2 regions of the Microbacterium petrolearium genome follow, and region 1 is predicted to be linked to the other one. Evidence: predicted binding sites of a transcription regulator. Region 1 holds the regulator's gene; the other holds the start of a gene.
The links. Region 1 encodes HspR, which represses chaperone genes until heat shock. Its sites were predicted from a motif close to AAGTTGAGTCNNNNNGACTCAACTT; they were not measured.

Region 1 (15,049 bases):
GGGTTGTCGACGCGGAAGATCCGCACCCCGTGATCCATCCAGACCCGCAGCACTCGCTCCACCTCGGCGAGCACGCCCTCGAAATCGTCGTCGAAGTACAGCGGATAGATGTCCTGGTACTTCTTCGGCGGGTTCTCGGCGTACGCGATCGAGCCGTCGGCGCGGTGCCGGAAGAACTGCGGATGCGTCGTCACCCATGGGTGGTCGGGCGCGGCCTGCAGCGCGAGGTCGAGGGCGACCTCGATCCCCAGCCGCTTCGCCCGCGCGACGAAGCGGTCGAAGTCGGCGAAGGTGCCGAGGTCCGGGTGGATCGCGTCGTGCCCGCCGTGGCGCGACCCGATCGCCCACGGCGAGCCCGGATCGTCCGGGCCGGGCGTGAGGGTGTTGTTCGGCCCCTTGCGGTTGACCTCGCCGATCGGGTGGATCGGCGGGAGGTAGAGCACGTCGAACCCCATGGCCGCGACCCGGTCGAGGCTCTTGGCGGCCGTGCGGAACGTGCCGCTGACGACCTTCTTCGTCTTCCGGTCGACACGGGCGCCCTCGGAGCGCGGGAAGAACTCGTACCACGCGCCCGTGAGCGCCCGGCGCCGATCGGCGTAGAGCGGGTACGGGCCCTCGACCGTGACGAGGTCGCGCAGCGGGTGGTCCTCGAACAGCGCCCGCGTCTCGGGCCCGGTCAGCACCGCGAGCCGCGCCTCGGCCGGCCGGTCGGCGTCGGTCGCGGCGGCGAGCGCGGCCTTCAGCGCGGCGCGATCGGCCGGCGAGAGCCGCCCCTCGGCGCGGATGCGCTCGAGCAGCAGCCGCGCCTCGAGGAACATGAGGTCGACGTCGACGCCGGCGGGGATCTTCAGCGCCGCGTCGTGCGTCCAGGTGGCCAGCGGATCGGAGAACGCCCGCACCTCGAAGGACCACTCGCCCTGCTCGTCCGGGGTCAGCCAGGCCTCGTAGCGGTCGGTGCCCGTCGCGATCTCGCGCATGCGCACGGGCGGTCGGCGCACGCCGTCCGGCCCGATGAGCACGGCCTCCGCGCCGAGCTGGTCGTGCCCCTCGCGGAACACCGTGGCGCGCACGGGGAGGGGCTCCCCCACCGCCGCCTTCGCGGGCCGCGCGCCCCCGTGGACGACCGGATGGACCTCGATCACGGGGATGCGTCCGACCATGGCACCAACTTCCCACATCGGTTCCGCGGCGGCCACCCTCCCCTCCCGCGCGTCCCCTTCCGCGCGTCCCCGACCGCCGAGAATCCATCCGCGCGCCGACAATCCAGTCATCCGTGGATTCTCAGCGCACCGTTGGATTCTCGCCGTTCACCACGGGGCAACCCACCGGCATCGCCGCGGGGCTACGGTGGGCGCATGCGCGCGATCCGCCGATTCACCGTCCGGCCCGTCCTGCCCGAGCCGCTTGCCGCGCTGGGCGAGCTGGCGGGCAACCTGCGCTGGTGCTGGCACGTCGAGACGCAGGACGTGTTCGCGCACGTCGACGCCGAGCTGTGGGGCCGCACGCAGGATCCGGTGGAGGTGCTCGGGGGCGTCGATCCCGCCCGGCTGGAGCAGCTGGCGCATGACGACGGGTTCCTGGAGCGGCTCGCCCGCGTGCGGGACGACCTGCGCGCCTACCTGGCGGACGACCACTGGTATCAGCGAGACCTCGGCGACGGCCCGCGCGCGATCGCGTACTTCTCGCCCGAGTTCGGCATCGCCGCGGCGCTCCCGCAGTACTCGGGCGGCCTCGGGATCCTCGCGGGCGACCACCTGAAGGCGGCGAGCGACCTGGGCGTGCCGATCATCGGCGTCGGGCTGCTGTACCGGCACGGCTACTTCACGCAGGCGCTCTCGCGCGAGGGGTGGCAGCAGGAGTCGTATCCGCTGCTCGATCCGGACGAGCTGCCGATCAGCCCCCTGCGGGAGGCGGACGGCTCGATCGCCACGGTCTCGCTCGCCATGCCCGGCGGGCCCGACCTGCGCGCGCGGATCTGGGTCGCCCGGGTCGGACGGGTGCCGCTGCTGATGCTCGACACCGACGTCGACGGCAACCCGCAGAACTACGCCGACATCACGGACCGGCTGTACGGCGGGGGCGGCGAGCACCGGCTGCGGCAGGAGCTGCTGCTCGGCGTCGGCGGCGTGCGGGCACTCCGCGCCTACTGCCGGATCACGGGCGCCGCGGAGCCCGAGGTCTATCACACCAACGAGGGCCACGCCGGGTTCCAGGGCCTCGAGCGGATCCGCGAGCTGACGGTGGGGGACGGCGCCCCGGGCCTCGCGTTCGACGACGCGCTGGAGATGTCGCGCGCGTCGACGGTGTTCACGACCCACACGCCGGTGCCCGCGGGCATCGATCGGTTCCCCCGCTCGCTCATCGAGCAGTACTTCGCCACCGACGGCGGCGTGCTCCCGGGCGTGCCGACGGATCGGGTGCTCGCACTCGGCGCCGAGGACTACGAGGGCGGCGACCCCGGCGTCTTCAACATGGCCGTCATGGGCTTCCGGCTCGGCCAGCGCGCCAACGGGGTCTCGACCCTGCACGGCCACGTCAGCCGCGAGATGTTCAACGGCCTGTGGCCGGACTTCGACGAGGCCGAGGTGCCGATCGGGTCGATCACGAACGGCGTCCACGCGCGCACGTGGGTGGCGCGCGAGTTCCTCGACATGTTCGACGAGTCCGGCGCCGACCTCGATGGCGAGGAGGGCGCGCTCACGCGGGCGTTCAACGAGATCGGCTTCGAGCGCATCTGGGCGGCCAAGCACCGCATGCGCGAGCGCCTCGTGATCGACGCGCGGCAGCGGCTGCGCGCGTCGTGGCTGCACCGCGGCGCTGTCGACGCCGAGCTCACCTGGATCGACGACGCCCTCTCGCCCGACGTGCTCACGATCGGCTTCGCCCGGCGAGTCCCCTCGTACAAGCGCCTGACGCTCATGCTGCGCGACCCCGAGCGGCTGAAGGCCCTGCTGCTCGACCCGGAGCGGCCGATCCAGCTCGTCATCGCGGGCAAGTCCCACCCGGCCGACGACGGCGGCAAGGCCCTCATCCAGCAGCTGGTGCGCTTCGCCGACGACCCCGAGGTGCGCCACCGCATCGTCTTCCTGCCGGACTACGAGATCCAGATGGCACAGGCGCTGTACCCCGGCTGCGACGTATGGCTGAACAATCCGCTGCGCCCCTACGAGGCCTGCGGCACGAGCGGCATGAAGGCGGCCCTGAACGGCGGCCTGAACCTGTCGATCCTCGACGGCTGGTGGGACGAGTGGTTCGACGGCGAGAACGGCTGGGCGATCCCCTCGGCCGACGGCGTGGACGACCCCAATCACCGCGACGACCTCGAGGCGGCCGCGCTGTACGAGCTGCTCGAGCGCGAGATCACCCCGAGGTTCTACGACCGCGACGGCGCCGGCATCCCCGTGCGGTGGATGGAGATGATGCGGCACACCCTCGAGTCGCTCGGCCCCAAGGTGCTCGCCTCGCGGATGGTGCGTGACTACGTCAACGCGCTCTACACCCCGGCCGCGCGCAATGCGCGGGCGCTCGGCGCAGACTACGCGGGCGCGATCGAGCTCGCGGCGTGGAAGGGCCGCGTCCGTGCGGCCTGGCCGGGCGTGCGCGTGGAGCACGTGGAGTCCAGCGGCGTCGACGAGGTGGCCGAGGTGGGCGCCACCCTGCGCGTGCGCGCCGACGTCGCGCTGGGCGATCTCACCCCCGACGACGTGCAGGTCCAGCTCATCCACGGCCGGGCCGAGGGCGACGATCAGCTGACGTCGCTGCGGGTGGTTCCGCTCACGCTCGGCGAGCGCTTCGAGGGCTCCCGCGCGGCATTCACGGGCGAGGTCGTGCTGGACCGTGCGGGCCCGTTCGGCTACACCGTGCGGATCGTGCCGGTCCACCCGCTCCTCGCCACGACGACCGAGCTGGGGCTCGCGGCGCTCGCGTAGGGGGCGTGCTCGGTCCGCGACGCGGGCCGGGGGCTCAGTCCGAGCCGTCCTCGAGCGACTGCATCACGACGATCGAACGCGGGCCGACGGGGATCGCCTCGCCGGCGTGGCACACCGTGCCCTCGGCGACCTCCGGATCGGTGGAGAGCACCACCCGGAAGGCCGACTCCCACTGCTGCGGCATGATGCGCGCATCGATCGCCTCGGCGCCGGAGTTGAACCAGATCAGGAACGACGCGTCGGTGAGCTGCTCGCCGTGCGGCCCGGGCTCGCGCAGCGGCCGGCCCGAGACGTACATGCCGATCGCCCGCTGCGCTCCGTTCCCCCAGTCCTCGTCGGTCATCACGCGCCCGTCGGGGTGCGACCAGGCGAGATCCAGCGGTCCGCCGACGATCGTGGGCTGGCCCTCGAACCAGTGCCGCTGCCGCAGCGCGGGGTGCTCGCGGCGCAGGCGCAGCGCGGCCTTGGTGAACTCGTAGACGTCGAGCCACGCGTTGTCGGCGCTCCAGTCCACCCACGAGATCTCGTTGTCCTGGCAGTAGGCGTTGTTGTTCCCGCCCTGCGTGCGCCCTCGCTCGTCGCCCGCCGTGATCATCGGCACGCCGTTCGACAGGCAGAGCGTGAGCATGAGGTTCGCCGCCTGCCGCCGCCGCAGCGCGACGATCTCGGCGTCATCCGTCTCGCCCTCGACGCCGTGGTTCCACGACCGGTTGTTGTCGGTGCCGTCGCGGTTGTCCTCGCCGTTGGCCTCGTTGTGCTTGTGGTCGTAGCTGACCAGATCGCGCACCGTGAAGCCGTCGTGGGCGGTGATGAAGTTGATCGAGTTGTACGCCGAGCGCCCGTCGTCGGCGTAGAGATCGCTCGACCCGGCGAGCCGTGTGGCGACGTTGCGGATCGCGCCCTGCCCGCGCCAGAAGTCGCGGATCGTGTCGCGGTACTGATCGTTCCACTCCGCCCAGGGCGGGGGCATGCGGCCGACGAGGTAGCCGTCCATCGACACGTCCCACGGCTCGGCGATGAGCTTGACGTGGCGCAGGATCGGGTCCTGATCGATCGCGATGAGCAGCGCGCACGCGAAGTCGACCTCGTATCCGGTGCGGGTGAGCGCGCTCATGAGGTCGAAGCGGAACCCGTCGACGTGCATCTCGGTGACCCAGTACCGCAGCGAGTCGAGGATCAGCCGCAGCGCGAGGGGGTTCCACGCGTCCACGGTGTTCCCGCAGCCGGTGACGTCCCAGTACGTGTCGTCGAACCCGCCGTCCTCGGGGATCACCCGCTTGTAGAAGCCGCGATCGTCGAACCCGCGGAACGACAGCGTCGGGCCGTCCGGCCCCGCCTCGGCGGTGTGGTTGTAGACCACGTCGAGGATCACCTCGATGCCCGCACGGTGGAGGGACTTGACCATGTTCTTGAACTCGGTCACCTGCTCGCCGCGATCGCCGGACGAGCTGTACGCCCCGTCGGGGGCGAAGTAGCCGATGGTGTTGTAGCCCCAGTAGTTGACGAGTCCTCGTTCGAGCAGCGCGGGCTCGGAGAAGAACTGCTGGATCGGCAGCAGCTCCACGGCCGTGACCCCGAGATCCTGCAGATACTCGATCACGGCGGGCTCGGCCAGGCCGGCGTAGGTGCCGCGGACGTGCTCGGGGATCCGATCCTGCAGCTTCGTGAAGCCCTTCACGTGCAGCTCGTAGATCACGGTGTCGCGCCAGCGGTTCTTGGCCGGCTGATCGCCCTCCCAGTCGAAGGCGGGGTCGACCACCACGCTCCGGGCCGTGTAGGCCGCGGAGTCCGTGTCATCACGCACGGCCGGGGCGTCCTCGCGGGCGCCGAAGATCGGCTGCTCCGCGATGATCGTCCCGCTCGTGGCCAGGCCGTACGGGTCGAGCAGCAGCTTGTTCCGGTTGAAGCGATAGCCGCTGGCGGGATCCCAGGGGCCGTCGACGCGGAACCCGTAGAGCTGCCCGGGCCGGATGTCGGGGAGCGCGCCGTGCCAGATGCCGAGCGTGGATTCCGTGAGCTCGTAGCGCTCCTCGTGCCCCGCGTCGTCGAACAGGCACAGCTCCACCCCGGTGGCGTTGGGGGCGTACACGGCGAAGTTCGTCGACTCGGGCGACCACGTCGCCCCCAGCGGCCACTCCCGCCCAGGCCAGACCCGCGCCCGCTCCCCCCATGCGTGCCAGGTCACCGGCGTCATCAGTCGTTCCTCGTTCTGCCCTCGATGGATCCGCGCTGCGGCCTCCAGAGCACGATATCGGCGTTGCGCCGCACGCGCTTCCCGGCCCGCAGGGTCATGATCGAGCCCGTGACCCCGGCGGCGAAGACGCGCGCGCCCGGGCGGTTCTCGCGCTCGGCGCGCAGCTCGGCGGCGAGCGCGCCGACGCGGCGGCGCAGCTCCGACACCTCGTCCTCGAGATCGAGGATGCGGGCGATCGCGGGCAGACTCATCCCCTCAGCCGAGAGGTGGGCGACCTCGCGCAGCTGGCGGATGTCGCGCAGTGAGTAGCGGCGCGATCCGCCCGCCGTGCGGCCCGGCACCACGAGGCCGATGCGGTCGTACTGGCGGAGCGTCTGCGGGTGCATGCCGGCCAGCTCGGCGGCCGCGGCGATCGCGAGGATCGGGGCGTCCTCGTCCACGTCGTCCGGAATCCTCATGTCCTCACCTCCCCTGCTCGTCCTGCCATCATCCCGCGAGGCTGCACGCCCGCGCCGAGGCTGCATCCCGTGTCTGCTGTCTCGGCGCGGCGCTGCAGTCTCGCGGGATCATCGTCAGCCCCGGGCGCGGGCGATCAGATCGGCGCGCGGGTTCTCGTGCGGCTCCACCTCGCGGAAGCGCTCGAGGGCCTCCTTCTGCGCTTCGGTGAGGTGGCTCGGGACGACCACCTGCACCTCGGCGAGCAGGTCGCCCGTGCCCTTCTTCGACGTGATGCCGCGTCCCTTGACGCGCAGCACGCGACCGGAGGGCGTGCCCGGCGTGACGCGCAGCTTGACCACGTCGCCGTCGAGGGTGGGCACCTCGATCGTCGCGCCGAGCGCCGCCTCGGTGAACGTCACCGGCACCGTCACGCGCAGGTTCAGGCCGTCGCGCGTGAAGACGGGGTGCGGGCGCACCTTGACCTCCACGACGATGTCGCCGTTCTCGCCGCCGTCGGGCGACGGGCGCCCTCGTCCGCGCAGCCGAATCTTCTGGCCGTCGCCGACGCCGGCGGGGATCTTGATCTTGAAGGGCTTGCCGTCGCCGCTCTGCAGCGTGACCGTCTCGCCCTTCGCCGCCGTCACGAAGTCGATCGTCGTGTTGGCGCGGAGATCCTGCCCCTTCGTGGGGCCGCCGAAGCCCTGGAAGCCGCCGGAGGGCTGCCTGAACCGACCCGACCCGAAACCGCCGCCGCGGCCCTGGTTGAACATCGTGAAGATGTCGTCGAAGTCGGCCGCCGATCCGCGATTCGTCGTGAACCGGCTGAAGACGTCCTCGAAGCCGCCCGCACCCGATCCGCCCGCCGTGAAGCGCGCGCCGGATCCCATCGCGCGGATCTCGTCGTACTCGCGGCGCTGCTCCGCGTCGGAGAGCACCGAGTACGCCTCGCTGATCTCCTTGAACTTCGCCTCGGCCGCCGCGTCGCCCGGATTGGAGTCCGGGTGGTACTGCCGCGCGAGCTTGCGATACGTCTTCTTCAGATCGTTCTCGGAGACGTCCTTCGAGACCCCCAGGACCTTGTAGAAGTCCTTGTCGAACCAGTCCTGACTGGCCATGCGTCTCCCGCCTTACTCCGCCGGCACGGCGACCACGACCTTCGCCGGCCGCAGCTCCACGTCGCCCAGGCGATAGCCCACCTCGACCACCTCGAGGATGGTCGACTCGGTCGTGCCCGGCACGGGCTGCTGGAACACGGCCTCGTGCTGCTGCGGGTCGAACACGTCGCCCGCCGCGCCGTAGGTCATCAGTCCCATGCGCTCCGCCACGCCGCGCATCTTCTCGGCCACGAGCGCGAACGCGCTGCCCTCCTCGAGGTCGCCGTGCTTGGCGGCGCGGTCGAGGTCGTCGAGCACGGGGAGCAGACTCTTGGCGACCCAGCCCTTGGCCCGGTCGATCTCGAGCTGGCGCTGCTCCTCGGTGCGGCGACGGTAGTTGGCGTACTCCGCCTGCAGGCGCTTGAGGTCGTGCTGCAGCTGCGTCTCGTAGTCGCTGCGCTCGGCCTCGGCCGCCTCGTCGGTCTGCTCGGCGCCGAGGATGTCGTCCACCGTCAGCGACTCGTCTCCCTCGGCAGGCTCGCCCGTCGGGGCGCCCTGGTCCGCAGGGGCACCCTCGGCGCTCTGGTCCGCCTGCGCGTCGGGGCCGGAAGCGCTCGCCTCCGGCCCCTCGGCGCCAGGCTGGACCTCGTCGTTCTCGTCGAAGTCCTTGTCCGCCATGGTTACTTCTTCTCGTCCTCGTCGTCGACGACCTCGGCGTCGATGACGTCCTCGTCCGACTCGCCGCCGGCCTGCTCGCCGGCGGGCGCGCCCTCCGAGGACGCCGCGGCGGCATCCGCCTGCGACTGCGCGTAGATCGCCTCGCCCAGCTTGGCCTGGCTCTCATTCAGCTTGTCGAACGCCGTCTTCACGGCGTCGTCGTCCTCGCCGGCGAGCGCCGTCTTGAGCGCGTCGACGTCGGCCTGCACCGAGTCCTTCACGTCGGCCGGCAGCTTGTCCTCGTTCTCCTTGATGAGCTTCTCGATGGAGTACGACAGCGTCTCGGCCTGGTTGCGGACCTCGGCGGCCTCGCGGCGCTTCTTGTCCTCGGCCGCGTGCTCCTCGGCCTCGCGCACCATGCGCTCGATGTCCTCCTTGGGCAGCGACGAGCCGCCCGTGATGGTCATCGACTGCTCCTTGCCGGTGCCCTTGTCCTTCGCCGAGACGTGCACGATGCCGTTCGCGTCGATGTCGAAGGTGACCTCGATCTGCGGCACGCCGCGCGGGGCCGGTGCGATGCCGGTGAGCTCGAAGGTGCCCAGCGGCTTGTTGTCGCGGGTGAACTCGCGCTCGCCCTGGAAGACCTGGATCGCCACGGACGGCTGGTTGTCGTCGGCCGTGGTGAAGGTCTCGCTGCGCTTGGTCGGGATGGCGGTGTTGCGCTCGATGAGCTTGGTCATGATGCCGCCCTTGGTCTCGATGCCGAGCGACAGCGGGGTCACGTCGATGAGCAGCACGTCCTTGCGCTCACCCTTGAGGACACCGGCCTGCAGGGCCGCGCCGACGGCGACGACCTCGTCCGGGTTCACGCTCTTGTTGGGCTCCTTGCCGGTCTCGCGCTTGACGAGCTCGCTGACCGCGGGCATGCGGGTCGAGCCGCCGACGAGCACGACGTGGGCGATGTCCGACACCTTGATGCCGGCCTCGCGGATGACGTCGTCGAACGGCTTCTTCGTGCGCTCGAGGAGGTCCTTCGTGAGATCCTCGAACTTCGCACGCGTGATCGTCTCCGACAGCGAGACGGGGCCGTTCTCGGTGAGCGAGAGGTAGGGCAGGTTGATGCTCGTCGAGGTCGAGCTCGAGAGCTCCTTCTTCGCCTGCTCCGCGGCCTCCTTGAGGCGCTGCAGCGCGATCTTGTCGCCCGAGACGTCGACGCCGGTCGAGTCCTTGAACTGCTTGATCAGGAAGTCGACGATGCGCTGGTCCCAGTCGTCGCCACCGAGGCGGTTGTCACCGGCCGTGGCGCGCACCTGGATGGTCGAGAAGTCGTCGTCCTTGCCCACCTCGAGCAGCGAGACGTCGAAGGTACCGCCACCGAGGTCGAAGACGAGGATGAGCTCGTCCTCCTTGCCCTTGTCGAGGCCGTAGGCCAGGGCGGCGGCGGTGGGCTCGTTGATGATGCGGAGCACGTTGAGGCCCGCGATCTCGCCGGCCTCCTTCGTGGCCTGGCGCTCGGCGTCGTTGAAGTACGCGGGAACGGTGATGACGGCATCCGTCACCGTGTCGCCCAGGTACTGCTCGGCGTCGCGCTTGAGCTTCATGAGGATGCGCGCGCTGATCTCCTGCGGCGTGTACGCCTTGCCGTCGATCGCCTGCGTCTTCCAGTCGGTGCCCATGTGGCGCTTGACCGACGCGATGGTGCGGTCGACGTTGGTGACGGCCTGGCGCTTGGCGGTCTCGCCGACCAGCACCTCGCCGTCCTTCGTGAACGCGACCACCGAGGGGGTGGTGCGGAAGCCCTCGGCGTTGGCGATGACCTTCGGCTCGCCACCCTCGAGGACCGCGACGACCGAGTTGGTCGTTCCGAGGTCGATGCCCACAGCGCGTGCCATGTTGTCTCCTTTGTGTTGCCGCCTTGAGGAAGTCCTCGCACGGATCTGAGTCGTGCTGACTCAAGGATAGATCGGCGCCACGAGGGGCGTCAAATGAAGTTGATATGAATCAGCTCAACTTTTGCGAGCAGGCAGGATGGGACGGTGACGTCGATCCTCCATCCGCCCGTCGGCACCGCGCTCCGGATCGTCGCGGCGCTGCAGGAGCGGGGCCTGCCGGTCGCGGTCGGCGGATCCGCACTGCTGGCCTCGCTGGGCCTCGTGGATCGCGTGCGCGACTGGGACATCACGTGCGAGGGCGACGCGGACGAGGTGGCGGCCGCCCTCGGCGCGCTCGGGCTCGCGTGGTCGGCGCCGGCGAGCGCGGGCCGCCCATTCGCCACGCGCGCCCGCTTCGTCGTCGACGCGGGCGACCACGAGCTCGACGTGCTCGTGGGCTTCGCGGCGTGGGACGGCGACACACTCGTCCCCTTCCCCGTGCGCCGGACCGGCGAATGGCTGGGCCTGCCCATCGCCGACCCGCAGGTGTGGGCGCAGGCGTACCGCCTCATCGGCCGCCCCGAGCGCGCGGCGCTGCTGGCCGGGCCATCCTCCGCCGAACCCGCACCCGCTCCACCAACCCGCGCGCGATCCGGCGCGGGCTCGGCGAACGAGGGCGGGTTCGCGGGCTGACCCCCGGGGGTCACGCGGCGCTAGGGTGAGCGCCATGCGCACGGCACCAACCGTTCACCTGACGTCCCTACGGTCGCTCGCATGAGCGACCCGACAACGCGCCCCGACGACCTGCCCGCCACCGCCGACAGCGGCGCGATCGGCGTGATGGGCCTCGACCTGCGCGAGGGCAAGACGGCTCCGAAGAGGCAGATCTACTCGTGGGCGCTGTGGGACTGGGCGACGCAGCCCTTCAACACCGTCGTGCTCACGTTCATCTTCGCGTCGATGTATCTGACCACCGACGTGTTCCTGCCCGCCGACGTCCAGGCGCTGGCCGAGAACGATCCTGTCCGCGAGCGCGCGGTCGACGGCCTCGCATCGGGCTTCGGTCTCGCCGGCACGATCGCCGGCCTGCTCATCCTCGCGATCGCGCCGGTGCTCGGCCAGCGCGCCGACGCGGCCGGGCGGCAGAAGCTGTGGCTCGGGATCGGCACGGGCGCCCTCGTGGCCTGCATGCTCGGCCTCTGGTTCGTCGAGCCGACGCCGACCCTGTTCTGGCTCGGGGTGGCGCTCATCGCCGCCGGGCAGGTGTTCGGCGAGATCGCGGCCGTGAGCTCCAACGCCATGCTCATCGGCATCGCGAACCAGAAGACGATCGGCCGCGTCTCGGGCCTGGGCTGGGGCTTCGGCTACCTCGGCGGCATCGTCGCGCTCGTGCTCGTCATCGTCTTCTACATGTCCGACTGGTTCGGACTGCCGGAGGACACGGGTCTGCCGTTCCGGATCATCGCCGTCGGCTGCGCCGTGTGGGCCATCGTCTTCTCGATCCCGATCTTCCGCAACGTGCCGGAGCCGTCGCTCGGCCGCCCCGAGCGCAAGGTCGGGTTCTTCGCGTCGTACCGACTGCTGGTGCAGGACATCGTGGCACTGTTCAAGAGCCCGGAGACGCGCCACACAGGATGGTTCCTGCTCTCCAGCGCCGTCTTCCGCGACGGCCTGGGCGGCGTCTTCGCCTTCGGCGCGATCATCGGGCAGGTCGTGTTCGGCTTCGAGTTCCTGCAGATGGTGATCTTCGGCGTCGCCGCCAACCTCATCGCCGGCGTCTCGACGATCCTCGCCGGCCCGCTCGACGACCGCTTCGGCGCCAAGCGCGTCATCATCGCGGCGCTCGGATCCATGACGGTCGCGGGCCTGGCGGTGTTCTTCCTCGTGGATCTGGGGCCGGTGGTGTTCTGGATCGGCGGCCTCGTGCTGTGCGCGTTCGTCGGACCGGCGCAGGCCGCGTCCCGCTCGTTCCTCGCGCGCGTGACGCCCGCGGGGCGCGAGGGCGAGATCTTCGGCCTCTACGCGACGACGGGCCGCGCCTCGAGCTGGATGGCCGCGGGCGCGTGGACGATCGTCGTCGCCGCCTTCGGATCGACCTACGGCATCCTCGCGATCGTCGGCGTCATCCTCGTCGGCCTGCTGCTGCTCCTGCCGGTCAAGCAGCTGCGCTGACCCGGGCCCTTCTTCCCGCGAGACAGCATTCGCGCGCCGAGACAGCGTCCTCACGCCGCTGTCTCGGCGCGCAGCTGCTGTCTCGCTGAACCGGGGCGCGCCGGATCAGCGGCCGGGGCGGGGCCAGGCGTCGGCGAGCCGGGTGAGCAGGTCGGCGAGCTGGGCGCGCTCCGCCGGGGTGAAGCCCCCGAGGGCCTGCTGCACGGCGTCGGCGCGGGCACCGCGGGCCTCGGCGACGGCGTGCGCACCGTGCTCGGTGAGGGCGATGAGGGTGCGGCGCGCGTCGCGCGGATCGGCCTCGCGGCGAGCCAGGCCCAGGTGCACGGCGGTCTGGATGACGCGGCTCGCGCGCGGCTGATCGATGTGCAGCCGGTCGGCCAGGTCGCCGACCGAGAGCGGCGTGCCCGCGTCCGAGAGCACCTCGAGCATGCGCACGCGGGTGGCCGAGCGGCCGAGGCCCCCGGGACCCTCGGGGCGCGTGCCGCGGCGGCGGGCGAGCTCCTCGCGCATGTCGCCCAGGTCGTCGGGCGTCACGGCGCCCCACGACATCGGGCCGCGCCGGCGCCCGTGCCCGTGCGGCCCGTGCGACGCACCGTCGGGGCCGGGGCGGCCGGCGACGGGACGCAGCCCACGCAGGCGCGCGAGCGCGGCGGCGATCTGGTCAGCGGGATCGGGCGCAGTCACGTCTCCACGATACATGCCACTTGACATGCACTTGAGACGCATGTCATAGTGCATGCATATGCCACGTGACATGAAACTCCCAACCCGATCCCGGAAGGATCTGCCATGAGCACCCACGACACGCACACCCCCGACCACCCCGACCGTCCGCTGGCCTTCTGGCTCAAGGCGGTCGATCGCCTCGTCTCGCGCGAGATCGACGCCGCCTTCGCCGACGAGCCCATCGACCGCCGGCACTGGCGCATCCTGAACCGCATCGACGGATCGGCGCGCGTTCCGGCGATCGACGACCACCCCGAGCTCTTCGCGCACCTGGCGGGGCTGGGCTGGATCGCCCTCGACGACGGCGGCTGGTCCCTCACCGGGGCCGGCCGAGCCGCCAAAGAGCACCTCGCCGAGAAGGTCGCCGCCGTCCGCGCCCGCGTCGCCGGCGCGGCGCCGGCCGAGGACCTCGACACGACCCTGCGCACGCTCGAGGCCATCGCCCGCGAGCTCGGCTGGAGCGAGGAGGACGGGATGCCCGAGCGCCCGCATCGCCACCACCGCGAGCACGAGCACGACCACCGCCACGACCAGGGCCACGGCCACGGCGGCCGGCGCCCGCACCCGCGCTGGGGCCGCCACCTCGGCGCACCCGACGCGCCCGACGCACCGGAGCACCCCCTTTCGGCGCGGACGGATGATGGCGCACCGCGCCTTCGAGCGCGGCTTCCTCGCCGGCTTCGACCGCGGCCGCGCCGCCTGACGCGCGAGCCCGCACCGCCGGCGATGCCCCGGACCCTCCCGGCCCGGGGCATCGCCGTACGCTGGATCGGTGAGCTTCGCGCGCGCCTGCCCCTGCGGATCCGGCGATCCCTACCCGTCCTGCTGCGGGGCGCTGCACACCGGGGCGCGGCATGCGCAGACGCCCGGGCAGCTCATGCGCTCGCGGTACAGCGCCTTCGCCGTGGGTGACGCCGACTACCTGCTGCGCACGTGGCACCCGCGCACGCGCCCGGCCGCGCTCGACCTCGACGACGGCACGGAATGGACGGGGCTCGAGGTCCACGAAGCCGCGGGCGACGAGGTGCTCTTCACCGCCCGCTATCGCACACCGCACGGCACGGGCGCGATGACCGAGCGCAGCCGCTTCGCGCAGCGCGGCGGGCGCTGGGTCTACGTCGACGGCGACACCGCCTGACGCTCGACCCCCGCGCCGCCAAACCGCGCCACCCGATCCGCGCGGGAGTAGCCTCGAAGCAGGCCGACCAGGGGGGGTTCCGCATGACCACCGTCGCAGAGAACATCGTCGCCAGCCTCCGCGCCAACGGCGTGGAGCGCGTGTACGGCATCCCGGGCGATTCGCTCAACGGATTCACCGACGCGCTGCGCCGGGACGGCACGATCCGGTGGATGCATGTGCGCCACGAGGAGTCAGCGGCCTTCGCCGCCGCCGCCGACGCGGCGCTGACGGGCGAACTGGCCGTCGTGGCCGGATCGTGCGGGCCCGGCAACCTGCACCTCATCAACGGTCTCTTCGACGCCCACCGCTCGCGCGTGCCGGTGCTCGCGATCGCGGCGCACATCCCGACGTCCGAGATCGGCACGAACTACTTCCAGGAGACGCACCCGCAGGAGCTGTTCCGCGAGTGCAGCTCGTACGTGGAGTACGTGGCCGACCCCGCCCAGATGCCGCGCGTGCTCGAGATCGCGATGCGCACGGCCGTCGAGGAGCAGGGCGTCGCCGTCGTCGTGATCCCCGGCGACGTCGCCCTCGCCGACGCCGTGTCGAACCGCACCTCCGTCATCCGGCGCGCGAACCCCACCGTCGTCCCGAGCGACGCCGAACTCGATCGGGCCGCCGAGCTGCTGAACGCCGCCAAGCGCGTCACGATCCTCGCCGGCGCCGGCGCGGCGGGCAGCCACGACGAGGTCATCGCGCTCGCCGATCGCCTGAACGCGCCGATCGTGCACGCCCTGCGCGGCAAGGAGCACATCGAGTACGACAACCCCTTCGACGTGGGCATGACG
Region 2 (15,049 bases), on a different contig from region 1:
GCTGCGGGCGCGGCGCTATGCGGAGGCGGTCGTCGCCACCGACATCTCGGAGCGCGCGCTCGCGTTCGCGCGGCTGAACGCGCATCTCAACGGCGTGGACGGCGTCGAGGAGCGGACGGGATCGCTGTTCGCCCCCGTGGCGGGGGAACGGTTCGACCGCATCGTCTCCAATCCCCCGTTCGTCATCACGCCGCGCGCAAAGGGCGTGCCCGCCTACGAGTATCGCGACGGCGGCCTGATCGGCGACGCGCTCGTCGAGCAGGTCGTCGCGGGCGTCGGCCCCCACCTGGAGCCGGGCGGCGCGGCGCAGATGCTCGCCAACTGGGAGACCCGCGACGGCGTGGCGGGTCTGGATCGCGTGCGCGCGTGGGTCGCGGCGTCGCCGGTGCCGCTGGACGCGTGGGTGATCGAGCGCGAGGAACTCGACCCGATCCGGTACGCGGAGATGTGGATCCGCGACGGCGGCACGACGCCGGGATCGGCGGCCTTCGACGCGCTGCTGACGGCGTGGCTCGACGATTTCGCCGCCCGCGGGGTGACGGCGATCGGCTTCGGCTACGTGCTGCTGCGCCGCGCCGAGGGGGAGCCGACGCTCGCACGATATGAGCGCGTCACGAGCCCGATCCCGTCGGAGGGAGCGCTCGGATCGCACCTCGCAGCGGCGCTCGCGCACCACGACCGCGCGGCCGCCCTCGACGACGAGGCGCTCGCCGCGGCCCGGCTGCGCACGGCCGCGGATGTGACCGAGGCGCGCCACCACCGCCCCGGCGAGGAGGCGCCGAGCGTGATCGAGCTGCGCCAGGGCGGCGGCTTCGGCCGATCGGTGCAGGCCGACCCGGCGCTCGCCGGCCTGCTCGGCGCGTGCGACGGCGAGCTGCCCGCCGGCGTGCTCATCGACGCGATCGCGCAGCTGCTGGAGGCGGACGCCGCCGCCCTGCGTGCCGCGCTGCTGCCGACGATCCGCGAGCTGCTGCTCGACGGCTTCCTCGCCTTCGCGGACTGATCCTCGTGTCCGCCCCGGTCGGAAGCACCGCCGACGTCAGGGGCGCAGCAGGGACTTGATCGCGCGCCGCTCGTCCATCGCGGCATACGCCTCGTCGGCGTCGGCGAGGGCGAAGCTCGCGTCGAACACGGCGCCGGGGTTCAGCGATCCGTCCAGCACCTCGGGCAGCAGCTCGTCGACGTAGTCGCGCACGGGCGCCACACCGCCGCGCACGCCGACGTTCGTCGAGAACATGGTGCGCATCGGCAGCTCCGGGCCGCCGTTCGGCACCCCCACGAACCCGACCTGGCCGCCGGGGCGCGCGGAGCGCAGCGCCTGATCCATCGACTCCTTGGTGCCCACGCACTCCAGCACGCAGTCCGGCCCGATGCCGCCGAAGAGGTCCTTGAGCGCCGCGACGCCCTCGTCCCCGCGCTGCGGCACGATGTCGGTGGCGCCGAACTCCGTCGCCAGCCGCTGGCGCGACTCGTGGCGCGACATCGCGACGATCCGCTCGGCGCCCAGGCGCTTCGCGGCGAGCACGCCCGAGAGCCCCACGGCGCCGTCGCCCACCACGGCGACGGTCGAGCCCTCGCGCACGCCGGCCGAGACGGCGGCGTGGTGCCCGGTGAGGAACACGTCCGAGAGCGTGAGCAGGCTCGGGATCATCGACTCGTCCGGCAGGCCGCCCTCGACCACCTTCAGCGTGCCGTCCGCGTGCGGCACCCGCACGAGCTCGCCCTGGCAGCCGTCCACGTCGAGGCCCCAGTGGTCGCGGCCGCCCCAGCTGCCCGCCTCGAGGCACGAGGTCGTGAAGCCGTTGCGGCAGTTCGCGCACTCGCCGCAGCAGTCGTAGAAGGGTGCGATGACGAAGTCGCCGGGCTTGATCCGCGACACGTCGGCGCCGACGCGCTCGACGACCGCGATCATCTCGTGCCCGATGCGCCTGGGGGTCTTCGGCTCCGTCACGCCGCGGTAGGGCCACAGGTCGGAGCCGCACACGCACGCCACCACCACGCGCACGATCGCGTCGAGGCCGACGCCGCCGCCCTCCGTCGCGAGCTGCGGATCGGGCACCTCCTCGACGCGGATGTCGCGGGGCCCGTACAGGATCGTCGCCAGCATGCTTCGAGCGTATCGCCGTGGTGCTGGCTCGCGGCGCGCGCGGGCCCGATCCCGCTCGTCGACCGGAGCGCCCGAAGGGCGCGGAGCGGAGACGGGCCGAGCGAGCGCAGCGAGCCGAGGCCGCGCCGTTGCGGCCTCGCTTTCGACTCGCTTCGCTCGCTCAAGCCGTCTCCGCGCGCTTCGCTCGGCCGACGAGCGGAGGCGGCCTTCGACCGGCCCCTCAGCGCGCCCCGGCTACCCTGGAACGCATGCTCAACATGGCCGCCGGACTCGCGCGCCTCGGCGACCTCGCGGCCTCCCCCGTGGTGGCGGAGCTCGGCCGGGCGTTCGCCGCCGCCGGGCACGACCTCGCGATCGTGGGCGGTCCCGTGCGCGATGCGCTGCTCGGCCGCGCGACGCACGATCTCGACTTCACGACCGATGCGCGGCCCGACGACATCCTGCGCATCGTCACCCCGATCAGCACCGCGCAGTGGGACATCGGCCGCACGTTCGGCACGATCGGCGCGCGCGTGCGCGGCGAGCAGGTCGAGATCACGACGTACCGCGCCGACAGCTACGACGGCACCACGCGCAAGCCCGCCGTCGAGTTCGGAGACACGCTCGAGGCCGACCTCACGCGCCGCGACTTCACGGTGAACGCCATGGCGCTGCGCGTGCCGTCGGTGCAGCTGGTCGACCCCACCGGCGGCGTGGAGGATCTGCTCGCCGGCGTGCTGCGCACCCCGATCGATCCCGCCGTGAGCTTCGGCGACGACCCGCTGCGCATGCTGCGCGCCGCCCGCTTCTCGTCGCAGCTGGAGTTCGACATCGAGGACGCCACGCGTGCCGCGATCGAGCGGCTCGGCCGCACGCTCGAGATCGTGAGCCCCGAGCGGATCCAGGGCGAGCTGACCCGCCTGGTCGGCACGGAGGATCCGGTGCGCGGCATCCGCGTGCTCGTGGAGACGGGCCTCATCGAGGAGTTCCTGCCCGAGGTCTCGGCGCTGCGGCTCGAGGTGGACGAGCACCACCACCACAAGGACGTGTACGAGCACTCGCTCACGGTGCTCACCCAGGCGATCGAGCACGAGCACGCGCGTCGTCCCGGCGCCGATCCGGACATCCCGCTGCGGCTGGCCGCGCTGCTGCACGACATCGGCAAGCCGCGCACCCGCAAGCTCGAGAAGGGCGGCGCCGTCACCTTCCACCACCACGACGTGGTCGGCGCGCGCATGGCGCGCAAGCGGCTGCAGGCGCTGCGCTTCGACGGCGACACCATCGCCTCGGTCTCGAAGCTCATCGAGCTGCACCTGCGCTTCTTCGGCTACTCGGAGGGCGCGTGGACCGACTCGGCCGTGCGGCGGTATGTGCGCGACGCGGGCGACGAGCTCGAGCGGCTGCACATCCTCACCCGCGCGGATGTCACCACGCGCAACAGGCGCAAGGCCATGCGCCTGGCGACGGCCTACGACGACATCGAGGAGCGGATCGCCGCGCTGCGCGAGCAGGAGGAGCTCGAGGCGATGCGCCCCGAGCTCGACGGCAACCGCATCCAGGAGATCCTGGGCATCCGGCCCGGCCCGCAGGTGGGCGCCGCCTACCGCTTCCTGCTCGATCTGCGCCTCGACGAGGGCGTGCTCGGCGAGGAGGAGGCCGAGCGCCGCCTGCGCGCGTGGTGGGCCGAGCAGGGCTGAGCGCGCGCGGCCGGGCACCCCGCCGGGCTCGCACGGGAAGGACGCGCCCGGTGAACTCCGGGTAACCCCCGAATCCCGGCAGGGCGCCGCGGAAACCGGGCCCTCCCCGGGTAACTTCGTGGGGTGGACCATACGTCGAACGAGCAGCCGCTGAAGATCCTCCTCGGATGCGACACGTTCTCGCCCGACATCAACGGCGCCGCCCGGTTCGCCGAGCGGCTGGCCGCGGGCCTCGTGGAGCGTGGGCATGAGGTGCACGTCTCCGCGCCGAACACGCGCTACCGCCGCGCCGAGCCCCGATTCGAGACGATCGAGGGCCGCGAGCTCATGATGCACCGGCTGCCGTCGGTGCGCTGGCCGGGCCACGAGTGGCTCCGGTTCGTGTGGCCGTGGCGCTCCAAGCACTACGCGCGCGCCGTGCTCGACCGCGTGCGCCCCGACGTCGTGCACATCCAGTCGCACATCGTCATCGGCCGTGGCCTCGCGCGCGAGGCGCGCAAGCGCGGCATCCCGGTGATCGCGACGAACCACGTCATGCCCGAGAACATCGTGGACTCCACGATGCTGCCCGATGCGCTCAACCGCCTTCTCGTGAAGTGGGCGTGGGGCGACGCGAAGCGCACGTTCGACCTCACGGCCGCCGTCACGACGCCCACGCGCAAGGCGGCGGAGTTCCTCGAATCGACGATCGACATCGCCGGCGTCATCCCCATCAGCTGCGGCATCGACGAGTCGAAGTACACGCCCGATCTGTCGCCGCGCACCGAGAACCGCGTCGTGTTCGTCGGCCGCATCACCACCGAGAAGCACGTGGACGTGCTGCTGCGCGCCGTCGCCAAGCTCGACCCGGCCCTCGACGCGAAGCTAGACCTCGTCGGCGACGGCGATCAGCGACCCTCGCTCGAGAAGCTGGCCGAGGAGCTGGGGATCCGCGACCGGGTCACGTTCTTCGGGCACACCACCGACGAGGAGCTGCGTGCCGCGCTGACGCGCGCGAGCGTGTTCGCGATCGCGTCGATCGCCGAGTTGCAGTCGATCGCGACGATGGAGGCGATGGCGTCGGGCCTGCCCGTCGTGGCCGCCGACGCCGTGGCCCTGCCGCACCTCGTGCACGAGGGCGAGAACGGCTACCTCTTCCCGCCGGGCGATGTCGACGCGCTCGCCGCGCGGCTCACCGACGTGCTCACCGCCGATCCCGAGCAGCGCCGCCGCATGCAGGAGGCGTCGCTCGAGATGGTGCAGGCGCACGACATCAATCGCACGCTCGACACGTTCGAGGCGCTGTACCGCGGCGAGCCCCTGCCCGAGTAGGCCGCCGTGCACATCGTGATGTTCGCCGACCAGCACGTCGAGACGCTGGGCGGCGCGCAGGTGTCGACGCGGCTGCAACGGCGGTACCTCGAGCGCGCGGGGCACACGGTGACGATCGTCGCGCCGCGGCGGCACGGCCCGCGCGCGTCGGTGAACGCCGCGGACCCGGCCTACGCCGACCTGCCGTCGATCCCCGTCACGGTGGACCTCGAGTACTCCTTCACCTGGCCGGGGCGGCGCTCGGACGACGCGGTGGAGCGCGCGCTCGCGTCGCGCCCGCACGCCGACGTCGTGCACGTGCAGGCCGACTTCTGGGGCGCCCTCCTCGGATACCGTTACGCGCGCCGGCACGGCCTGCCCGTGGTGCACACGATGCACAACCGGGTGGACGTGGGCCTGCGCGCCACCGCCCCGTTCCCCGAGCTCGTGCTGCGCGCGCTGAACGCGTGGCGCCGCCGCGTGATGCCGGGCAGCGGGCCCGGATCGGACGGCTGGGCCTATCTGCGCGGGCTCGCGAAGACGGCGTCGGCGGTCACGGCGCCCTCGCACCACTTCGCCCGGCGGCTCGAGCGGCACGGTGTCGCCGCGCGCGTCGACGCGATCTGGAACGGCATGGACGACGACGTGCTCGACAGGATGTCGACCGAGCGCGCCGCCCCGCGCCGCGACGGCGACGTGCCCGCGTTCGTGTGGATCGGGAGGATGAGCCCCGAGAAGCGGCTGCTTCCGTTCCTCGAGGCCGTCGCGCGCGCCGGCGCCCCGATGCGCGTCGAGGTGATCGGCGGCGGCGCCCAGCGCCGCGCGGCGCAGCGGATCGTGCGCCGCTACGGGCTCGACGAGACGGTGACGTTCCTCGGCGGCCTCCCCTACGAGCAGACCCTCGCCCGCATCCGCGCCGCCGATGCGCTCGTGCAGACCTCGATCGGCTTCGAGACGCAGGGCATGACGCCCTTCGAGGCGGCGGCGCTCGGCACGCCGTCGGTCATGAGCGATCCCGACATCGCCGCCGAGGTGGGCTCCGGCGTCTGGCACGTCGGCGAACCGGATCGTGCGGACGCGTCCGTCGACGCCCTCGCCGCGGCGCTGCGGCGGGCGTCGGCCGACATCCGGTCCGGATCGGCGCCCGCGCCCGACGCGGCGGTGCGGCAGCGGTTCCGTCAGTCCGCGAGCACGGCGGCGATGATCGAGGTCTACGAGCGCGTGCGCTGACCGGACCGCGGCGTCGGCGCTCTGCCACGCTGCGGCGGGATCCTGCCGTTGTGCCCCGGTGCGGCGGGGCGAGGCGGCGCCGTCGCCTACGGTGTGGCCATGACCGCACCCGCCGACATAGCCGCGCACTACCGCGCCAAGCTCGCCTTCGAGACCGACCCCGCCGACGTGCGCGCAGCGCAGAAGGCGGGCGAGCGCTTCGTCCTCGTCGACACCCGCTCCGCCGAGGCGTGGGCCCAGGGCCGGGCCGCGGGCGCCATCCACCTGCCCACCCGCGAGATCCCCGCGCGCGCGGCCGCCGAGATCCCGGCCGGCACGCCCGTCGTCGTGTACTGCTGGAGCCCCGGCTGCAACGGCGGCGACAAGGCGGCGCTGGCCCTCGCCGAGCTCGGCTACGAGGTGAAGCTCATGATCGGCGGCTTCGAGTACTGGGCCCGCGAGGGCTACCCCGTCGTCACCGGCGAGGGCGAGACGCGCTTCCCCGTCGATCCGCTCACCGGGGTCGTGCGGTGACCTCCTGTCAGCGGTGCGAGGGCGCCGAGGGGCCGTTCCTCGCATGCTCGTTCGGCTGCACGTGGTGCGCCGCGTGCGTCGCGACGTTCCCGGGTGGCCGCTGCCCGAACTGTCAGGGCGAGCTTGTGCGGATCTGAGCGGTCACCGGTCGCCACGAGGGGCGAGATCCGGGGGGCTGCGACCAGTCGTCGGTGCCGAACACGCGCTGACCGTAGCCGTCGTTGGGCAGCAGCCACAGCGTGGCCGCGACGGCCGCGACGGAGACCGCGGCGAGGAGGATGCCGAGAAGAAGGCCCATGTCCGAAAAGCTACGGTTGTGCGGATCCGGCCACGAGTGGCAGATTCGACGCAATCCGTTCGATTCCTGCCACCACGACTGCCGCCGTCCGCAGGAATCCCGCCACCGGGAGGATCCATGATCAAGACCGTCGCCTGCATCGTGCTGGACGGCGCCGCCGTGTTCGAGTTCGGCGTGGTGTGCGAGGCCTTCGGGCTCGACCGCTCCGACCAGGGCGTGCCGACGTTCGACTTCCGTCCCGTGACGCCCGATCCCGGCCTGGTGCGCACGAAGATGGGGTTCTCGCTGCAGATCGAGAACGACCTGTCGTTCGCCGACGAGGCCGACGTGGTCGTCGTCACGGCGACGCCCCGGCAGTACTGGGACGACGTGGACCCGCGCGTGGTCGACGTCGTGCGCCGCGCGGTGGACCGGGGCGCGTGGGTTCTCAGCGTGTGCAGCGGCTCGTTCACCCTCGGGGCCGCGGGGGTGCTCGACGGCCGACGCGCCACCACGCACTGGATGTACGCCGACGAGATGGCGCGGCGCTTCCCGCGGGCGACGATCGATCCGGACGTGCTCTACGTGCAGGACGGGCGCATCATCACGAGCGCCGGCACGGCGGCCGGCATCGACGCGTGCCTGCACCTGCTGCGCCAGGAGATCGGCGCCGAGCTGACGAACGTCGTCGCGCGGCGCATGGTCGTCGCCCCGCAGCGCGACGGCGGCCAGGCGCAGTTCATCCTGCACCCGCTGCCCGAGGCGCAGGGCATGTCGCTCTCCCCCACGCTGGACTGGGCGCTGGCGAACCTGAGCCGCGACCTCACGGTCGACGATCTGGCCGCCCACGCGCACATGTCGCCGCGGACGTTCGCCCGGCGGTTCCGCGCCGATCACGGCACGACTCCCGCCGCGTGGCTCGCCCGCCAGCGCGTGATGCACGCCCAGCGCCTGCTGGAGCGCACGGACTGGGGCCTCGACCGGATCGCCGCCGAGTGCGGCTTCGGATCCGCCGCCGTGCTGCGCCAGAACTTCGCCAGGGCGCTGGGCACGAGCCCCACGGCCTACCGCGCGCGGTTCGCGTGCACCCCCGCGGCGGAGGCCGCGGCGGGCCGGGCCGCGCCGGAGCTGGCCCTCGCCTGACCGGGTTTGCGGCCCCTCCCCTCCGCGAGACAGCATTCCCGCGCCGAGACAGCGTGCAGACGCCGCTGTCTCGGCGCACAGTTGCTGTCTCGCGGGGACTGGTGGTTCCCCCCGGGCGGGTGCGGTTGCTAAAGTTGAGTGAGTCGGACTCAAGTGCGCACGGATCATCGGAGGGGACATGGCGGATCAGCCGCAGCAGGAGGAGCAGACCGCTCTCGCGCAGTTCGGGATCAACCTCACCGAGCGCGCGCGGGCCGGCAAGCTCGACCCGGTCATCGGGCGCGACGCCGAGATCCGCCGCGTCAGCCAGGTGCTCACCCGGCGCACGAAGAACAACCCCGTGCTCATCGGCGAGCCCGGCGTCGGCAAGACCGCCGTCGTCGAGGGCCTCGCGCAGCGGATCGTCGCGGGCGACGTGGCCGAGAGCCTGAAGGGTCGCGAGCTCATCGCGCTCGACATCTCGGCGCTCGTGGCGGGCGCGATGTACCGCGGCCAGTTCGAGGAGCGGCTCAAGAACGTGCTCAAGGAGATCACCGAGTCGGAGGGCCGCGTGATCACCTTCATCGACGAGCTCCACGTGCTCATGGGTGCGGGCGGCGGCGAGGGATCCGTCGCCGCGGCGAACATGCTCAAGCCGATGCTCGCCCGCGGCGAGCTGCGCATGATCGGCGCCACCACGCTCAACGAGTACCGCGAGTTCATCGAGAAGGACGCGGCGCTCGAGCGCCGCTTCCAGCAGGTGTACGTCGGCGAGCCGAGCGTGGAGGACACCATCGCGATCCTGCGCGGGCTCAAGGAGCGCTACGAGGCGCACCACAAGGTCGCGATCGCGGACGGCGCGCTCGTCGCGGCCGCCTCGCTCAGCCATCGCTACCTGCCCAGCCGCCAGCTGCCCGACAAGGCGATCGATCTCATCGACGAGGCCGCCAGTCGGCTGCGCATGGAGATCGACTCCGCGCCCCTCGAGATCGACGAGCTGCGCCGGCACGTCGACCGCCTCAAGCTCGAGGAGCTCGCGCTCAAGAAGGAGAAGGACCCGGCGTCGCAGGAGCGGCTCGCGGCCCTGCGCGAGACCCTGGCCGAGAACGAGCAGCGCCTGGGCGAGCTGCAGGAGCGGTGGGAGGCCGAGCGGGCCTCGCTCAACAAGGTCGGCGACCTCAAGACGCGCCTCGACGCCGCGCGCGGCGAGGCCGAGCGCGCGCAGCGCGAGGGCGACCTCGAGCGCGCCTCGCGCCTGCTGTACGGCGAGATCCCGTCGCTCGAGCGCGAGCTGGCCGAGGCCGAGCGCGTGGAGCAGTCGGACGAGCGCATGGTGGGCGACCAGGTGACCGAGGAGGACATCGCAAGCGTCATCGCGGCCTGGACCGGCATCCCCGTCGGCCGACTGATGCGCGGCGAGACCGAGAAGCTGCTGCACCTGGAGTCCGAGCTCGGGCGACGTCTCATCGGCCAGAAGGACGCGGTGCGCGCCGTGGCCGACGCCGTGCGCCGCTCGCGGGCCGGCATCAGCGATCCGAACCGGCCGACGGGATCGTTCCTCTTCCTCGGCCCGACGGGCGTGGGCAAGACCGAGCTCGCCAAGGCGCTCGCGGCGTTCCTCTTCGACGACGAGCAGGCGATGGTGCGCATCGACATGTCGGAGTACGGCGAGAAGCACTCCGTCAGCCGCCTCGTGGGCGCCCCTCCGGGATACGTCGGCTACGACCAGGGCGGCCAGCTCACCGAGGCCGTGCGCCGGCGCCCCTACAGCGTCGTGCTGCTCGACGAGGTCGAGAAGGCGCACCCCGAGGTGTTCGACGTGCTGCTGCAGGTGATGGACGACGGTCGCCTCACCGACGGCCAGGGCCGCACGGTCGACTTCAAGAACGTCATCCTCATCCTCACGTCGAACCTCGGCTCCCCCGTGCTCATCGATCCGACGCTCTCGCCCGAGTCCAAGCGCGAGCAGGTGATGCAGCTCGTGCACGCGGCGTTCAAGCCGGAGTTCATCAACCGCCTCGACGACATCGTGATGTTCCACGCGCTGGGGCAGGACGACCTCGCGCAGATCGTGGAGCTGCAGGTGGATCTGCTGCAGCGGCGCCTGTCGGATCGGCGCCTCACGCTCGCCGTCACGCCCGACGCCCGGGCCTGGCTGGCCGAGCGCGGCTACGACCCCGTGTTCGGCGCGCGCCCCCTGCGCCGGCTGATCCAGACCGAGATCCAGGATCGCCTGGCCCGCGCGATCCTGTCGGGCGGCGTGCACGACGGCGACGCCGTGCGCGTGGACGTGGCCGCGACCGGCGACGAGCTCGCGCTCACGAGCCAGGGCCCGACCGAGGCCTGATCTCCCCCGCCGAACCCGCCCTCCTTGCGCGAACCCGCCCCCGATCCGGCGCGGGTTCGCGGATCGGGGGCGGGTTCGGCGGCGTGCGCGCGGTCAGCTGCGGAGGGCCTCCGCGAGCTTGACGCGGCCGCCCATGCGCAGCAGCGAGTTCTCGTAGATGCGCGCGCCCAGCAGCACGATCGCGACGCACGTGGCGGCCATGATCCCGAGTGCGAGGATCGGCTCCCACCAGGCCGCCTCGTCGAAGTACAGGCGGATCGGCATCGCGATGGCCGCCGAGAACGGCACGTACGACATGACGGTCATGACCACCGGATTGTCGCCGAGGAACATCGGCAGGTACGACGGGATCATCACGAGCATCATGATGGGCGTGACGGTCGGGCTGATGTCCTCCTGGCGCGAGACCATGGCGCCCGCGGCGGCGAACATCGCCGACAGGATCGGGAAGCCGAACAGGAAGAACACGGCGAACCAGGCCATGGGGGCGCCGAAGTCGTTCAGCACGTCCGACTGACCGGTCACGGCCAGCGTGATGGTCGCCGCCGCGATGATGAGCAGGATCTGGCCCATCGAGAGCACGAGGTTGCCGAGCACCTTGCCGGCCAGCAGCACGCGGGCGGGGACCGTCGAGATGAGGATCTCGATGACGCGCGTCTGCTTCTCCTCCACGACGGCGGTGGAGATCGGCATCGCGAAGCTGAGCGCCGCGCCCATGAACACGAGGCCGAAGATCATCCCGAGGATGTAGCGCAGGAAGAACGGCACGTCCGAGTCGTCGAGCAGCGTGACCTCGGGCGCGACGGACAGCAGCGAGACGACGTCCGAGGGCGCCTCGGTCAGCGCCACCACCTCCATGCCGGTGGCCGAGTCCGGGCTCGCCGCGATGAGGGCGTCCACCTCGCCGTCGCGGACGAGCTGCTCGCCCTCCGCCCGGTCGGCCACCTCCGTGACCTCGAGGGCGTCGGTGTCGGGCAGGGTGGCGGCGACGTCCGCCGTGGCGGCCACGGGCGTGCCGCCGGACGTCGCGTTCACGATGCCCATCACGACGATGCCGCCGACGACGATGAGCAGCAGGATGAGCGTCGAGATGACGAACGACTTGCTGCGCAGGCGTCCCATGATGTCGCGCTCGGCGACGAGCCACGTGGACTGGGCGGGCGCGAGGGGCCGGGGTGCGGTGCTCACTGGATGACCTCCTTGAAGATCTGGGCGAGAGAGGGGCGCTGGGGCGTGAAGCTCGCCACGTCGCCGCGGGCGACGGCCTGCTGCAGCACGCGCTGGGCGGCGGCGGCGTCGGCCGCCTCGAACAGCGCGTAGCCGCCGTCGAAGTCGAGCACCTCGACGCCGGCCTCGTCGCGGATCCAGCCCGCGTCGCCGGACGAGACGAGCTCGTAGCGGCGGGTGGAGTGCTGCTCGCGCAGCGCCTCGCGCGATCCGGCGGCGCGCACGGCTCCCGCGGCGATGATGACGAGGTCGTCGCACAGGCGCTCGACGACGTCGAGCTGGTGCGACGAGAACAGCACCGCCGCGCCGCCGGCCGCGCGCTCCTGGAGCACGCCGGCGACGACGTCGACGGCCAGCGGGTCGAGGCCCGAGAACGGCTCGTCGAGGATGAGCACCTCGGGGTCGTGCACGAGGGCCGCGGCGATCTGCGCGCGCTGCTGGTTGCCCAGCGACAGCGCCTCGACGTTGTCGTTCAGGCGCTCCCCCAGGCCCAGCTGCTCCAGGATGTCCTGCGCCCGGCGGGTGGACTCCGCGCGGCCGTATCCGTGCAGGCGGGCGAGGTAGGCGATCTGCTCGAGCACCTTCATCTTCGGATACAGGCCCCGCTCCTCCGGCATGTATCCGAAGCGGCGGCGGTCGGCGGCGGTCAGCTCGACGCCGTCGAGGGTGACGCTGCCGGCGTCGCGGGCGAGCAGCCCGAGCACGATCCGCATCGTCGTCGTCTTGCCGGCGCCGTTCCCGCCCACGAAGCCGGTGAGGCGGCCGGGCGAGACGTCGAACGTCACGCCGTCGAGCGCCCTCCGCTCCCCGTAGCTCTTGGTGATCCCCTGCAGTCGCAGCATGGTCATCCTTTCTCGGTGATGCGTCCAGGCTAGGAACGCACCGGTGCGCGGCACATCCGCCGCGTGGGGGATTCCGGCCGCTCCCCCGAGGCCGCGCTCCCCCGGGCGGGGGAATAGATCCGGGGGAGGAGAACTTGCACCTGAATGGATCGGCCGACCGGCCGAGGACCTCCCTCCCGAGTACAGGAGCAATCAATCGTGACCAAGATCGGCTACATCGTCGGCAGCATCAGCAGCACCTCGATCAACCGCACGCTGGCCGAGGCCGTCGTGAGGCTCGCGCCGGAGGGCGTGGAGTTCGTCGAGATCCCGATCAGGGACCTGCCCTTCTACTCGCCCGACTACGACGCCGAATTCCCCCAGGTGGGCACCGACTTCAAGGCCGCGATCGAGGCCGTCGACGGCGTGCTCATCGTCACGCCCGAGTACAACCGCTCCATCCCCGGCGTGCTGAAGAACGCGATCGAGTGGTCGGCCCGCCCGTACGGCCAGATGTCGCTCAGCCGCAAGCCGGTGGCCGTGCTCGGCGGCTCGCAGGGCGGCATCGCCACCGCCGCCGCGCAGCAGCACCTGAAGGCCGTGCTCTCGCACGTCGACGCCATCGTCATGGGCCAGCCGGAGGGGTTCATCCAGCTCACCCCGGGCCTCATCGACGAGAACCGCGAGATCACGAACGAGGGCACCAAGGCGTTCCTGCAGGGCTACCTCGACACGTTCCTGGGCCTCGTCGCCCGCGTGCAGAAGGCCAACGCCTGACACGCACCCACCCGGAAGCGCCCCGCGGCCCCGCACCGACCTCGGTGGGGCCCGGGGCGCTTCCGCGTGCGGGCTTCCGTGTGTGGCTCAGGCGAGGCCGTGGCGGTGGGCGTAGACGACCGCGGCGACGCGGTCGCGCACACCGAGCTTGAGCAGGATGTTCGACACGTGCGTCTTCACGGTCGCCTCGCCGATGTAGAGCCGCGCCGCGATCTCGGCGTTGCTGAGGGCCTGCGCCAGCAGCCGCAGCACCTCGGCCTCGCGGTCGGTGAGGTCGACGGCGGTGAGGTCGACGCCCGGCGGGGCGCTCGCCGGGGCCGTGGACGGCGCGGTCGTAGACGGCGCGGGCGCCGCGGTCGCGAACCGCTCGATCACGCGGCGCGTGACCTCGGGCGCCAGCAGCGCGTCGCCCGCCGCCACGACGCGCACGGCGCTCACGAGCTCCTCGGGACCGGCGTTCTTCAGGAGGAACCCGCTGGCCCCGGCGTCGAGTGCGGCGAAGAGGTAGTCGTCGCGGTCGAACGTGGTCACGATGAGCACGCGCGGCGGCGGAGCGTCGGCGGCCGACGCCTCGGCGAGGATGAGGCGCGTCGCCTCGATGCCGTCCAGGTCGGGCATCTGCACGTCCATGAGGATGACCTCGGGCCGCATGCTGCCCACGGCATCCACCGCCTCGCGTCCGGTCGCGGCCTCGCCCGCGACCTCGACGCCGGAGGCCGCGAGGATCGTGCGGAAGCCCATCCGCATGGCGGCGTGATCGTCGACGATCAGCACGCGCGTCACGCGGCGCTCCCCTGCTCGCCGCGCGTGACCGGCACGCGCACGCGGACGAGGTACCCCGTGCGCTCGAGGCCGCCGGCGGCGTGACGGGGGCCCAACTGCAGCGTGCCGCCGCAGGCCGTGGCGCGCTCGCGCATGCCGAGCTGCCCGATCCCCGGGCGCGCGCCCGAGCGCACCCATCCCGTGTTCGCGATCTCCAGCTCGACGGCGTCGGGCTCGTAGCGCAGCCGCACGTCGGCGGTGACGTCGGGACCGCCGTGACGACGCGCATTCGTGAGGGCCTCCTGCGCGATGCGGTACAGGTTCACGTGCACGAGATCCGAGACCTCGACCGGCTCGCCGACCACGGTGAACCGCGTGGGCGTGCCCGCCGCCGTCATGGCGCGGGCGAGCTCCTCCAGGCCGGAGAGCCGCAGGGCCGAGGGCGCCTCGCGCGCCTCGCGCGCCTCGTCCTCGGGGCTGCGGAGCGTGTCGAGCAGGTGGTGCAGCTCATCGATCGCCGAACGCGCCGAGTCCTCGATGCCGCGCAGCATTCCCTCCGCGGCATGCGGATCCGTCTCGAGCACCGTGCGCGCCGCCCCGGCCTGCACGCCCATGACCGACACGTGGTGGCCGACGACGTCGTGCAGCTCGCGCGCGATCCGCACGCGGTCCAGCGCCACCGCCTGCGCGGCCGAGAGCTCGCGTTCCTCCTCGAGCCGGGCGGCCAGCGCGCTGAGCGCCTGCCGGTCGAGGGCCGCGCGGTACGCGTGGTCGCCCAGGAACCAGGCGCCGCCGAAGTACGCCGCGTTGATGAGCCACTGGATGAGCATGAAGGCGACGAGCGGCGAGAAGGCGCCCGCGTACAGGTCCGGATCGTCCGAGGCCTCGCCCGTGACGGCG

Region 2: a site for HspR is predicted at 8,368-8,392, ahead of ACYVJ0_RS03800 (ATP-dependent Clp protease ATP-binding subunit). Genes of this name have one in related genera too.

The regions. Positions count from the first base shown of each region.
Region 1 is NZ_BAAGRQ010000002.1:17,200-32,248, reverse strand. It holds gene ACYVJ0_RS02060 (alpha-1,4-glucan--maltose-1-phosphate maltosyltransferase) at 1-1,160, opposite strand, end outside; gene glgP (alpha-glucan family phosphorylase) at 1,356-3,929, shown strand; gene glgX (glycogen debranching protein GlgX) at 3,964-6,123, opposite strand; gene ACYVJ0_RS02045 (heat shock protein transcriptional repressor HspR) at 6,123-6,581, opposite strand; gene ACYVJ0_RS02040 (DnaJ C-terminal domain-containing protein) at 6,696-7,676, opposite strand; gene ACYVJ0_RS02035 (nucleotide exchange factor GrpE) at 7,689-8,333, opposite strand; gene dnaK (molecular chaperone DnaK) at 8,336-10,204, opposite strand; gene ACYVJ0_RS02025 (hypothetical protein) at 10,349-10,876, shown strand; gene ACYVJ0_RS02020 (MFS transporter) at 10,958-12,355, shown strand; gene ACYVJ0_RS02015 (MarR family winged helix-turn-helix transcriptional regulator) at 12,461-13,039, opposite strand; gene ACYVJ0_RS02010 (hypothetical protein) at 13,145-13,993, shown strand; gene ACYVJ0_RS02005 (YchJ family protein) at 13,986-14,219, shown strand; gene poxB (ubiquinone-dependent pyruvate dehydrogenase) at 14,303-15,049, shown strand, end outside.
Region 2 is NZ_BAAGRQ010000003.1:83,515-98,563, forward strand. It holds gene ACYVJ0_RS03755 (DUF7059 domain-containing protein) at 1-1,003, shown strand, start outside; gene ACYVJ0_RS03760 (zinc-dependent alcohol dehydrogenase family protein) at 1,040-2,107, opposite strand; gene ACYVJ0_RS03765 (CCA tRNA nucleotidyltransferase) at 2,356-3,783, shown strand; gene ACYVJ0_RS03770 (glycosyltransferase) at 3,907-5,094, shown strand; gene ACYVJ0_RS03775 (glycosyltransferase) at 5,101-6,303, shown strand; gene ACYVJ0_RS03780 (rhodanese-like domain-containing protein) at 6,403-6,816, shown strand; gene ACYVJ0_RS03785 (DUF1272 domain-containing protein) at 6,813-6,953, shown strand; gene ACYVJ0_RS03790 (hypothetical protein) at 6,929-7,114, opposite strand; gene ACYVJ0_RS03795 (GlxA family transcriptional regulator) at 7,232-8,236, shown strand; gene ACYVJ0_RS03800 (ATP-dependent Clp protease ATP-binding subunit) at 8,415-10,562, shown strand; gene ACYVJ0_RS03805 (ABC transporter permease) at 10,656-11,750, opposite strand; gene ACYVJ0_RS03810 (ABC transporter ATP-binding protein) at 11,747-12,631, opposite strand; gene ACYVJ0_RS03815 (NADPH-dependent FMN reductase) at 12,830-13,387, shown strand; gene ACYVJ0_RS03820 (response regulator) at 13,475-14,170, opposite strand; gene ACYVJ0_RS03825 (sensor histidine kinase) at 14,167-15,049, opposite strand, start outside.